4 regions of the Methylopila sp. 73B genome follow, and region 3 is predicted to be linked to each of the others. Evidence: predicted binding sites of a transcription regulator. Region 3 holds the regulator's gene; each other region holds the start of a gene.
The links. Region 3 encodes LexA, which represses DNA repair genes until DNA is damaged. Its sites were predicted from a motif close to TGTTCNNNNTGTGTTCNG; they were not measured.

Region 1: uvrA (excinuclease ABC subunit UvrA) is a predicted target of LexA. The motif match lies at 815-832, and genes of this name have one in related genera.
Region 2: recA (recombinase RecA) is a predicted target of LexA. The motif match lies at 779-796, and genes of this name have one in related genera.
Region 4: K244_RS0113130 (PA0069 family radical SAM protein) is a predicted target of LexA. The motif match lies at 1,176-1,193, and genes of this name have one in related genera.

What each region holds. Positions count from the first base shown of each region.
Region 1 covers NZ_JAFV01000001.1:1,552,702-1,554,899, reverse strand. The annotation lists gene K244_RS0107435 (YqaA family protein) at 1-61, opposite strand, end outside; gene ssb (single-stranded DNA-binding protein) at 185-697, opposite strand; gene uvrA (excinuclease ABC subunit UvrA) at 941-2,198, shown strand, end outside.
Region 2 covers NZ_JAFV01000001.1:3,775,398-3,777,595, reverse strand. The annotation lists gene recA (recombinase RecA) at 1-710, opposite strand, end outside; gene K244_RS0118065 (response regulator) at 858-2,198, opposite strand, start outside.
Region 3 covers NZ_JAFV01000001.1:1,160,794-1,162,991, reverse strand. The annotation lists gene K244_RS0105635 (ComEC/Rec2 family competence protein) at 1-826, shown strand, start outside; gene lexA (transcriptional repressor LexA) at 820-1,521, opposite strand; gene K244_RS0105625 (vitamin B12-dependent ribonucleotide reductase) at 1,832-2,198, opposite strand, start outside.
Region 4 covers NZ_JAFV01000001.1:2,718,588-2,720,785, reverse strand. The annotation lists gene K244_RS0113130 (PA0069 family radical SAM protein) at 11-1,153, opposite strand; gene K244_RS0113125 (glycosyltransferase) at 1,281-1,958, shown strand; gene moaB (molybdenum cofactor biosynthesis protein B) at 1,955-2,198, opposite strand, start outside.

The DNA of each region.
Region 1 (2,198 bases), 390 kb from region 3:
GCAGCGTCGCAGCGAGAAAGGCGGCGACGAACAGTCCGCCATAGGTTGCAGCGCCGCTCATCGGCGCGATCTCACCACCCTCGAAGCCGCCGGAGGGCGCGACGTGTCACCGCGCGTTCGGTCCGCGACCGCGTCGCGGGTCATCGACTAGGCCCCGAGAAAGGAGCGTCCGGTCGGATCAGCGTCAGAACGGGATGTCGTCGTCCATCGCGTCGGAGTAGCCGCCGCGTCCGCCGCCCGCTGCGGCGGGGGCCGCCGGAGCGGGAGAGCGACGCTCGGTCGGGCTCGACCGGCCGAAGCTCTCGTTGGAGCCGGCCTCGTAGCTGTCGTCCGAACCGCCGCCGCCGCGGCCGTCGAGCAGGGCGAGCTCGCCCCGGAAGCGCTGGATCACGATCTCGGTCGTGTACTTCTCGACGCCCGAGGGATCGGTCCACTTGCGGGTCTGCAGCTGGCCCTCGACATAGACCTTCGAGCCCTTGCGCAGATAGCTCTCGGCGATCTTGGCGAGGTTCTCGTTGAAGATCACCACCGAGTGCCACTCGGTCTTTTCGCGGCGCTCGCCGGACTGCTTGTCGCGCCAGTTCTCGGAGGTCGCGATCCGCAGGTTGACCACCGGCTCGCCGGAGTTCATGCGGCGGACTTCCGGATCACGGCCGAGATTTCCGACCAGAATGACCTTGTTGACGCTGCCCGCCATGACGATCTCCTGAAAGCTTGAGCGCGCACCCTAATCGCCGCGACCGCCTCCGTCGCCCCCGCCCCGGGCTTGTCCACAAGCCTCGGGAGGGGACGCATGGCGGTGGACAATGGCGTTTGTTCTTCCTATGTTCCTTAGCATGCGGATCGCGGCGCGACAAGCGCTCCGCTTGACCTGAACGCCTTGCGGGCCGACTTGACGATCGAATGGCGGGATCGAGCCGCTGCGGGACGACGTGACCTCATGACGAAAACCTCTTCGCCGGCCGGCAAGGCCCGAGCGCCGAAGCAGGCTGCGGCCAAGCCGGGCCCTAAGGCAGCTGCCAAACCGCCGGCCAAGACGCCCGCGAAGTCCGGCGTCGAGACGGCGCCGAAGCCGGTCGCCAAGACCTCCGCCGCGGCGCTGGAGGCGGCGTTCGACGCTGCGGCCGAACGCGTCCCTGAGCGGCGCGACGCGCGGCTGATCTCCGTGCGCGGCGCGCGCGAGCATAATCTCAAGAACGTCGACCTCGACATTCCGCGCGACCGGCTGGTGGTGTTCACGGGCCTGTCGGGCTCCGGAAAGTCGTCGCTCGCCTTCGACACGATCTACGCCGAAGGCCAGCGCCGCTACGTCGAGAGCCTCTCGGCCTACGCGCGCCAGTTCCTCGAGATGATGCAGAAGCCGGACGTCGACCAGATCGACGGCCTGTCGCCGGCGATCTCGATCGAGCAGAAGACGACCTCGAAGAACCCGCGCTCGACGGTGGGCACGGTCACCGAGATCTACGACTACATGCGCCTGCTGTGGGCGCGCGTCGGCATTCCCTATTCGCCGGCCACCGGCCTGCCCATCGAGAGCCAGACCGTCAGCCAGATGGTCGACCGGCTGACGGCGCTGCCGGAGGGTTCGCGGCTCTACCTGCTCGCGCCGGTGATCCGTGGCCGCAAGGGCGAGTACCGCAAGGAGATCGCGGAGTTCCAGAAAAAGGGCTTCCAGCGCCTCAAGATCGACGGGACCTACTACGAGATCGCCGACGCGCCGGCGCTCGACAAGAAGCTGAAGCACGACATCGACGTGGTGGTGGACCGCGTGGTGATCCGCGGCGAGATCTCGAGCCGTCTGGCGGACAGCCTGGAGACCGCGCTGGCGCTTGCCGACGGCATCGCGCTGGCGGAGTTCGCGGGCGAGACCGACGAGCACGGGCAGGCGAAGCGGCTGACCTTCTCGCAGAAGTTCGCCTGCCCGGTTTCCGGCTTCACCATCGCCGAGATCGAGCCCAGACTCTTTTCCTTCAACAATCCCTTCGGCGCCTGCCCGGCCTGCGACGGCCTCGGCACCGAGCTCAGCGTCGATCCGAACCTCGTGGTTCCCGACGGAGGGCTGACCCTGCGCAAGGGCGCGATCGCCCCCTGGGCGCGCTCGACCTCGCCCTATTACGTCCAGACGCTCGACGCCCTCGCCAAGCACTACGGCTTCAACCTGACGACGCGCTGGTCCGACCTGCCGGAGAAGGCGAAGA
Region 2 (2,198 bases), 2.6 Mb from region 3:
CGGATGTCGAGGCGGACGGAGGCGTAGAACTTGAGCGCGTTGCCGCCCGTGGTGGTTTCCGGGCTGCCGTACATCACGCCGATCTTCATCCGGATCTGGTTGATGAAAATCACCATGGTCTTGGACTTGGAGATCGAGCCGGTGAGCTTGCGCAGCGCCTGGCTCATCAGACGGGCCTGGAGGCCGGGCTGCACGTCGCCCATCTCGCCCTCGAGCTCGGCGCGCGGCGTCAGCGCCGCGACCGAATCGACCACCAGCACGTCGACCGCGCCGGAGCGCACCAGCGTGTCGGCGATCTCGAGCGCCTGCTCGCCGGTGTCCGGCTGGGAGATCAGCAGGTCCTGCAGGTTCACGCCGAGCTTGCGGGCGTAAATCGGATCGAGGGCGTGCTCGGCGTCCACGAAGGCGCAGACGCCGCCCGACTTCTGGGATTCCGCGATGGTGTGGAGCGCGAGCGTGGTCTTGCCGGAGCTTTCCGGCCCGAAGATCTCGATCACCCGGCCGCGCGGCAGGCCGCCGACCCCGAGCGCGATGTCGAGCCCCAGCGAGCCGGTCGAAACCACCTCGACCTCGGCGAGAGCCTGGCCCGCCCCAAGGCGCATGATCGACCCCTTGCCGAACGCGCGGTCGATCTGCGCGAGAGCGGCGTCGAGCGCCTTTGTCCTGTCCATGGAGCTTCCTTCGACGAGGCGGAGTGCGGATTGCGACATCGCTCTGGCTCCTTATGGCACGGCCCGCGGCGGGCCTTCAACGGAGCCTTTTGTACTTTCTTTGTTCTCAGAACGCAATAGGAACATCTTGTGCCGAGATCGGCCGGAACCCCATGATCTTGAGCGCGGGCGGCCGATGGAGCGCCCTCAGGCGCCCATCGTGTCCTTCACGGCCTGCACCAGCTGCTTCAGCGTGAACGGCTTCGGCAGGAAGGCGAACGATTCGCCGTCGGGCAGGTTCTTCTTGAAGGCGTCCTCGGCGTAGCCGGAGACGAAAATGATCTTCAGGTCCGGCTGCTTCTTGCGCAGCTCGCGCAGCAGGGAGGGCCCGTCCATCTCCGGCATGACGACGTCGGAGACCACGAGCTCGACCGCGCTGCCGTGCTTCTCCATCTGCTCCAGCGCCTCGACGCCGGAGCGCGCCTCGATGACGTCGTAGCCGCGCGAGGCCAGCGCGCGGGCGCCGAAGGCGCGCACCGCGTCCTCGTCCTCCACCAGCAGCACGGTTCCGCGCCCCGTCATGTCCTGCGGCGCCGCGGCGATCGCGGCGGGCTTGGCCTCCTCCACCTCGGTCGCGACGTGCCGCGGCAGGAAGATGCGGAAGGTCGCGCCCTCGCCGGGCTCCGACAGCGCGAAGACGTAGCCGTCGGTCTGCTTGACGATGCCGTAGACGGTGGAGAGCCCGAGACCCGTGCCCTTGCCGACCTCCTTGGTCGAGAAAAACGGCTCGAAGATCTTGTCGAGGATCTCTTCCGGGATGCCCGAGCCGGTGTCGTCCACGTCGATCATCACGTAGTCCGCCGGCGGCAGCCCGCGATGGCCGAAGGCCGAGACCTCGGCCGCGGTGACGTTGCGGGTGCGGATCGTCACGGTCCCGCCGTCGGCCATCGCGTCGCGGGCGTTGACCACGAGGTTGATGATCACCTGCTCGAACTGGTTCAGGTCCGCCTTCACCGGCCACAAGTCGCGGCCGTGGACGAGCTCGAGCTTCACCTTTTCGCCCACCAGCCGGCCGAGCAGCATGCGCAGCTCCGCCAGCACGTCGCCCAGAACGATCACCTGCGGCCGCAGGGTCTGGCGGCGGGAGAAGGCCAGCAGCTGGCGGACGAGGCTCGCGGCCCGGTTCGCGTTCTGCTTGATCTGCATGATGTCCTGGAAGGACGGGTCGGTCGGCCGGTGGTTCGCGAGCAGCAGGTCGGAGTAGCCGATGATCGCGGTCAGCACGTTGTTGAAGTCGTGCGCCACGCCACCGGCGAGCTGGCCGACCGCCTGCATCTTCTGGCTCTGGGCGAACTGGGCCTCCAGCGCGCGCTGGTCGGTGGTGTCGAGCGCGTAGACCACGGCGGCCTCGCCGCCCTCGGCGTCGTCCACCCGCGTCACGAACAGGCGGGCGGAGCGGCCGCCGTCGCCCGGCAGGGTCACGTCGACGGGGGCGACGTCGCCCGCGCCGCCGGCCGCCGCCGCGATCGCCGCCTCGAGCGCCGCGCG
Region 3 (2,198 bases):
CGCGCCGCTCGGCCTCGACGGCCCCTGGTGGAGCCTGATGGGCTGGGGCCTCAGCGGCGTGCTGGCGATCGCCCGCGCGGTCGCCTCCTGGCCGGGCTCCGAGCGCGCGATCCCAGCCTTCGGCGCCCCGGCGCTCGCCCTGCTGTCGCTGGGGCTGGCCTGGCTCTGCGTGTGGCGAACCGCCCTCCGCTACGCAGCCGCGCCCGTAATTGCGGCGGGCCTCGCTTTGGCTGCGGCTCCTGGGCGACCGGACCTGGTGATCGACCGCGACGGCCGCGCCGCCGCGATCCGGGGCGCCGACGGGCGGCTGGCGCTGCTGGGCGCCCGCCCGACCACCTTCGCCGCGAAGGTCTGGCTCGCGGCCGACGGCGACATCGTCGACCGCGACGGCCGGCCACCGAGGTCGGCGACGCCGCGCTGCGACGCCTATGGCTGCGTCGGCCGGCTCGACGACGAACGCGACGTCGCGCTGGTCTGGGACGCGCGCGCTTTCGAGGAGGATTGCCGGCGGGCGGCGCTCGTCATCACCCGGCTTGAGGCGCCGCCTGCCTGCGCTAAGACGGCGGCCGTCATCGACCGCGCCGCGTTGCGCGCCACCGGCGCGCTGTCGCTCACGCGCGAGGGCGACGCATTCGTCGCGACCGCCGCGCGCGATCCCGCCGGACATAGGCCCTGGGAGGGAGCGGCGGCGACGGTCCGCCCGCCGCCGGACGTTCTGGCGCTGCGTTTCGAACCCCGTCGTCCGCCGCAATCGAGTGACATTACAAAGCCGGTCGACCCGACCGACCCGGCCGACGACGACTTGCCTTTGGACGACGATCAGTAGCGCCGGATCAGCCCGACGAGCCGCCCCTGGATCGCCACCCGGTCGGGGCCGAAAATACGCGTCTCGTAGGCCGGGTTCGCCGCTTCGAGGGCGATCGACGCGCCGCGCTTGCGCAGGCGCTTCAGCGTCGCCTCCTCGTCGTCGACGAGCGCGACAACGATGTCGCCGGTGTCCGCGACGGTCTGCTTGCGGATGAGGACAAGGTCCCCGTCGAGGATGCCGGCCTCGATCATCGAGTCGCCGCGCACCTCGAGCGCGAAGTGCTCGCCCGTGGACAGCATGTCGGGGGAGACCGCGATGGTGTGGCTCTTCGCCTGGATCGCCTCGATCGGCACGCCGGCGGCGATCCGGCCCATGACCGGGATCGCGACCATGCGGTTGTCGTCGTCGTCCGACTGCGGCGGGCGCACCCGCCCCAGATTGCCCTCGATGACGTTGGGAGCGAACCGGCCCGTGGGCCGCGAGACAGGGGGGGCCGCCGCCTCCGGCAGCTTCACCACCTCCAGCGCCCGCGCGCGGTTCGGCAGGCGCCGGATGAACCCGCGCTCCTCGAGCGCCATGATGAGGCGGTGAATGCCGGATTTCGACTTGAGATCCAGCGCGTCCTTCATCTCGTCGAAGGAGGGCGGCACGCCGGTCTCCTTCAGCCGCTCATGGATGAAGCGGAGCAGTTCGTACTGTTTGCGCGTCAGCATGGGCGGGCCCGCCAAGAATCAAAACAAATCATGAACAGATATCTACCTGTTCTAGATGTGTTCCGCAACTCTTAACGTTCCGTTCCCGCGCGGCTTAACAAGCCTTGGGCGCCGAGGCGCCGGGCGACGCGGGGGAGATCTCCCTGCAGGACCACCACCGGCCCCAGCGCAGCATGCGCAAACGTTCGTCGTATGTTCCATAAAGCTTTCCGGGCGGCCCCACTGGGACCGCCCGGGTTCTCGAAAGGTATTGTCCAGCTACGGACAGCCGAAGGCTCGTAGAGAGCGCGGATCTCTACGTCGTCGGCGTTCAGCTGCAGCCGCTCGTGCTTCCGCAGGTGTCGCACTTCAGGCAGGTGCCGTTGCGGACCATCGTGTAGTTGCCGCACTCTGAGCAGTTATCGCCTTCATAGCCTTTGACGCGAGCCTCCATGCGGCGGGTCTCGGCGGTCTTGGCGGCCGGGGCGGGCGCGGGGGCCTCCCAGGCGAGGTGGCCAAGGGCCTCCTCGGCCGCCGGCTGCGGCTCGCGCTTGAGGGCGGTCGCCCCTTGGACGGCGAGGCCCGCGGAGACGGGACGGGGCGTCCCGATCGTGGTCACGTTCGACGCGCCCTTCGGCTCAGGCGTCGGGCTGACGGACGGCACCGCCGACAGCTGACGACCGCGCAGCAGACCCTTC
Region 4 (2,198 bases), 1.6 Mb from region 3:
CTAGCGCCCGTCAGAACAGCGAAAGTTGCACGCCGCCGTCCTTCGCGGTACGCGCCGGCGGGGTGAACAGATCGGTCCGCAGCCGCAGGTGACGGCGGTCGAGGCCGAGCCGCCGGGCCGCCAGCTCGAAACGCCGGCCGATCGTCCAGGCCACCACGCCTTCGCCGGTCTGCCGCACGCCCCAACCGGAATCGTAGAGCTTGCCGCCGCGGGTTTCGCGCACCAGCGACAGGATGCGGCGCATCTTGGCGGGGTGATGCTCGACCAGCCATTCCTGCACGAGGTCCTTGATCTCGTTCGGCAGCCGGAGAAGAACGTAGCCGGCTTCGCAGGCGCCCGCCTGCTTCGCCGCCTCCAGCAGCCGTTCGATCTCGTGGTCGTTGAGCGAGGGAATGACCGGCGCCGTCAGCACCGTCGTCGGCACGCCGGCGCGCGTCAGCGCCGCGACCGCCTCGAGCCGCTTGGAGGGCGTCGGCGCGCGGGGCTCCATCTGCCGCGCGAGCGTGGCGTCGAGGGTGGTGATGGAGAGCGCGACCTTGGCGAGGCCCTGTTCCGCCATGCGCGAGAGGATGTCGAGGTCCCGCAGCACCAGCGTGGACTTGGTGACGATGCCGACGGGATGGCGCGTCTCCTCCAGCACCTCTAGGATCTGCCGCGTCAGCCGGTGCGTCCGCTCGATCGGCTGGTAGGGGTCGGTGTTGGTCCCAAGCGCGATGGTGCGCGGCTTGTAGCCCGGCGCCGCGAGCTCCCGCCGCAGCGCCTCGGCGATGTTCGGCTTGGCGGTGAGCTTCGACTCGAAGTCGAGTCCCGCGGACAGCCCAAGATAGGCGTGCGTCGGCCGCGCGAAGCAGTAGACGCAGCCGTGCTCGCAGCCGCGGTAGGGATTGACCGACCGATCGAAGGCGATGTCCGGCGACTGGTTGCGCGTGATGGCGGTGCGCGCCGTCTCCAGCGTCACCTCGGTTCGGAACGGCGGCAGCTCCTCGAGGCTGTCCCAGCCGTCGTCCTCCGCCACCCGCGCATAGGGCTCGAACCGGCCGCTGGCGTTGGTGACCGCGCCGCGTCCCCTTCGGCGCGTGACGTCGACCGGAGCGCCGGGCGGCGCCGCGATGGGGGAGGGTGCGGGGATATGGGCGCGGGCTGGCTGCGACATGCAACGAAGCTAATCCCCGATCCCGAACAAAACAAGAACGATATCGCGCGGCCGTGTCGAAATCGAACGCGCGGCGCTGCAAAAAGGAGACGGACGCAGGGCGGAACCCGTGCTAACGCTTGGGGCTATGCTCAGCGTGGTCATTCCGACACGAAACGACGAAGCCGTTCTGGTCGCGACGCTTGCGGCGTTGGTGCCGGGCGCGGCGGAAGGCGTCGTGCGCGACGTGACGATCGCCGACGGCGGATCGACGGACTCGACGCTCGAGATTGCGGATCTCGCCGGCTGCAAGGTGGTCGGCGGTTTCGCCGATCGCGCCGGGCGCCTGGACGCTGCGGCGCGACGGGCGAAGTCTCCCTGGATCTTGTTTCTGGAACCCGGCTCGGTGCTAGACGAGGGCTGGTTCCGTGAGGTCCGCAGCTTGGTTGAAACGCTGGAGCGCCGCGGCGAGACCGCCTCGCGCGCCGCCGTCTTCAGCTTCGGGCTCGACCAGTTCGGCGCCGGCGCGCGCGCCTCGGAGACCCTGGTGCGGATCGGCGAGGCGCTGACCGGCCTGCCGCGGCCGGAGCAGGGGCTGCTGATCCATCGCGCGCTCTATGAGAAGCTCGGCGGGTTCCGGTCGCTCCCCGCCATGGCGGAGGCCGACCTCATCCGCCGCATCGGCCGCAGCAAGGTGATGCGGCTACGCGCCCGCGCGATGACGCCGACGCTGAAGAAGCGGTTTGCGGGCCCGCGGGCCGCGCTCGGCGCCGGCCTGCTGATGCTGCGCGTGCCGCCCCGGCTGGTGTCGCGGCTCTACGGCTAAGGGTTCGCCTTCAGCTTCCCGCGCTTGAGGTGCTCGTCGAGCCGCGGAAGGATCTCCACGAAATTGCAGGGGCGGTGGCGGTAGTCGAGCTGCGCCTTCAGCACGCCGTCCCAGGCGTCGCGGCAGGCGCCGCCGGAGCCCGGCAGCACGAACACGAAGGTCTTGCCGGCGACGCCGGCGGTGGCGCGCGACTGCAGCGTCGAGGTCCCGATCGTGCCGTTGGAATAAGCGTGGAACAGG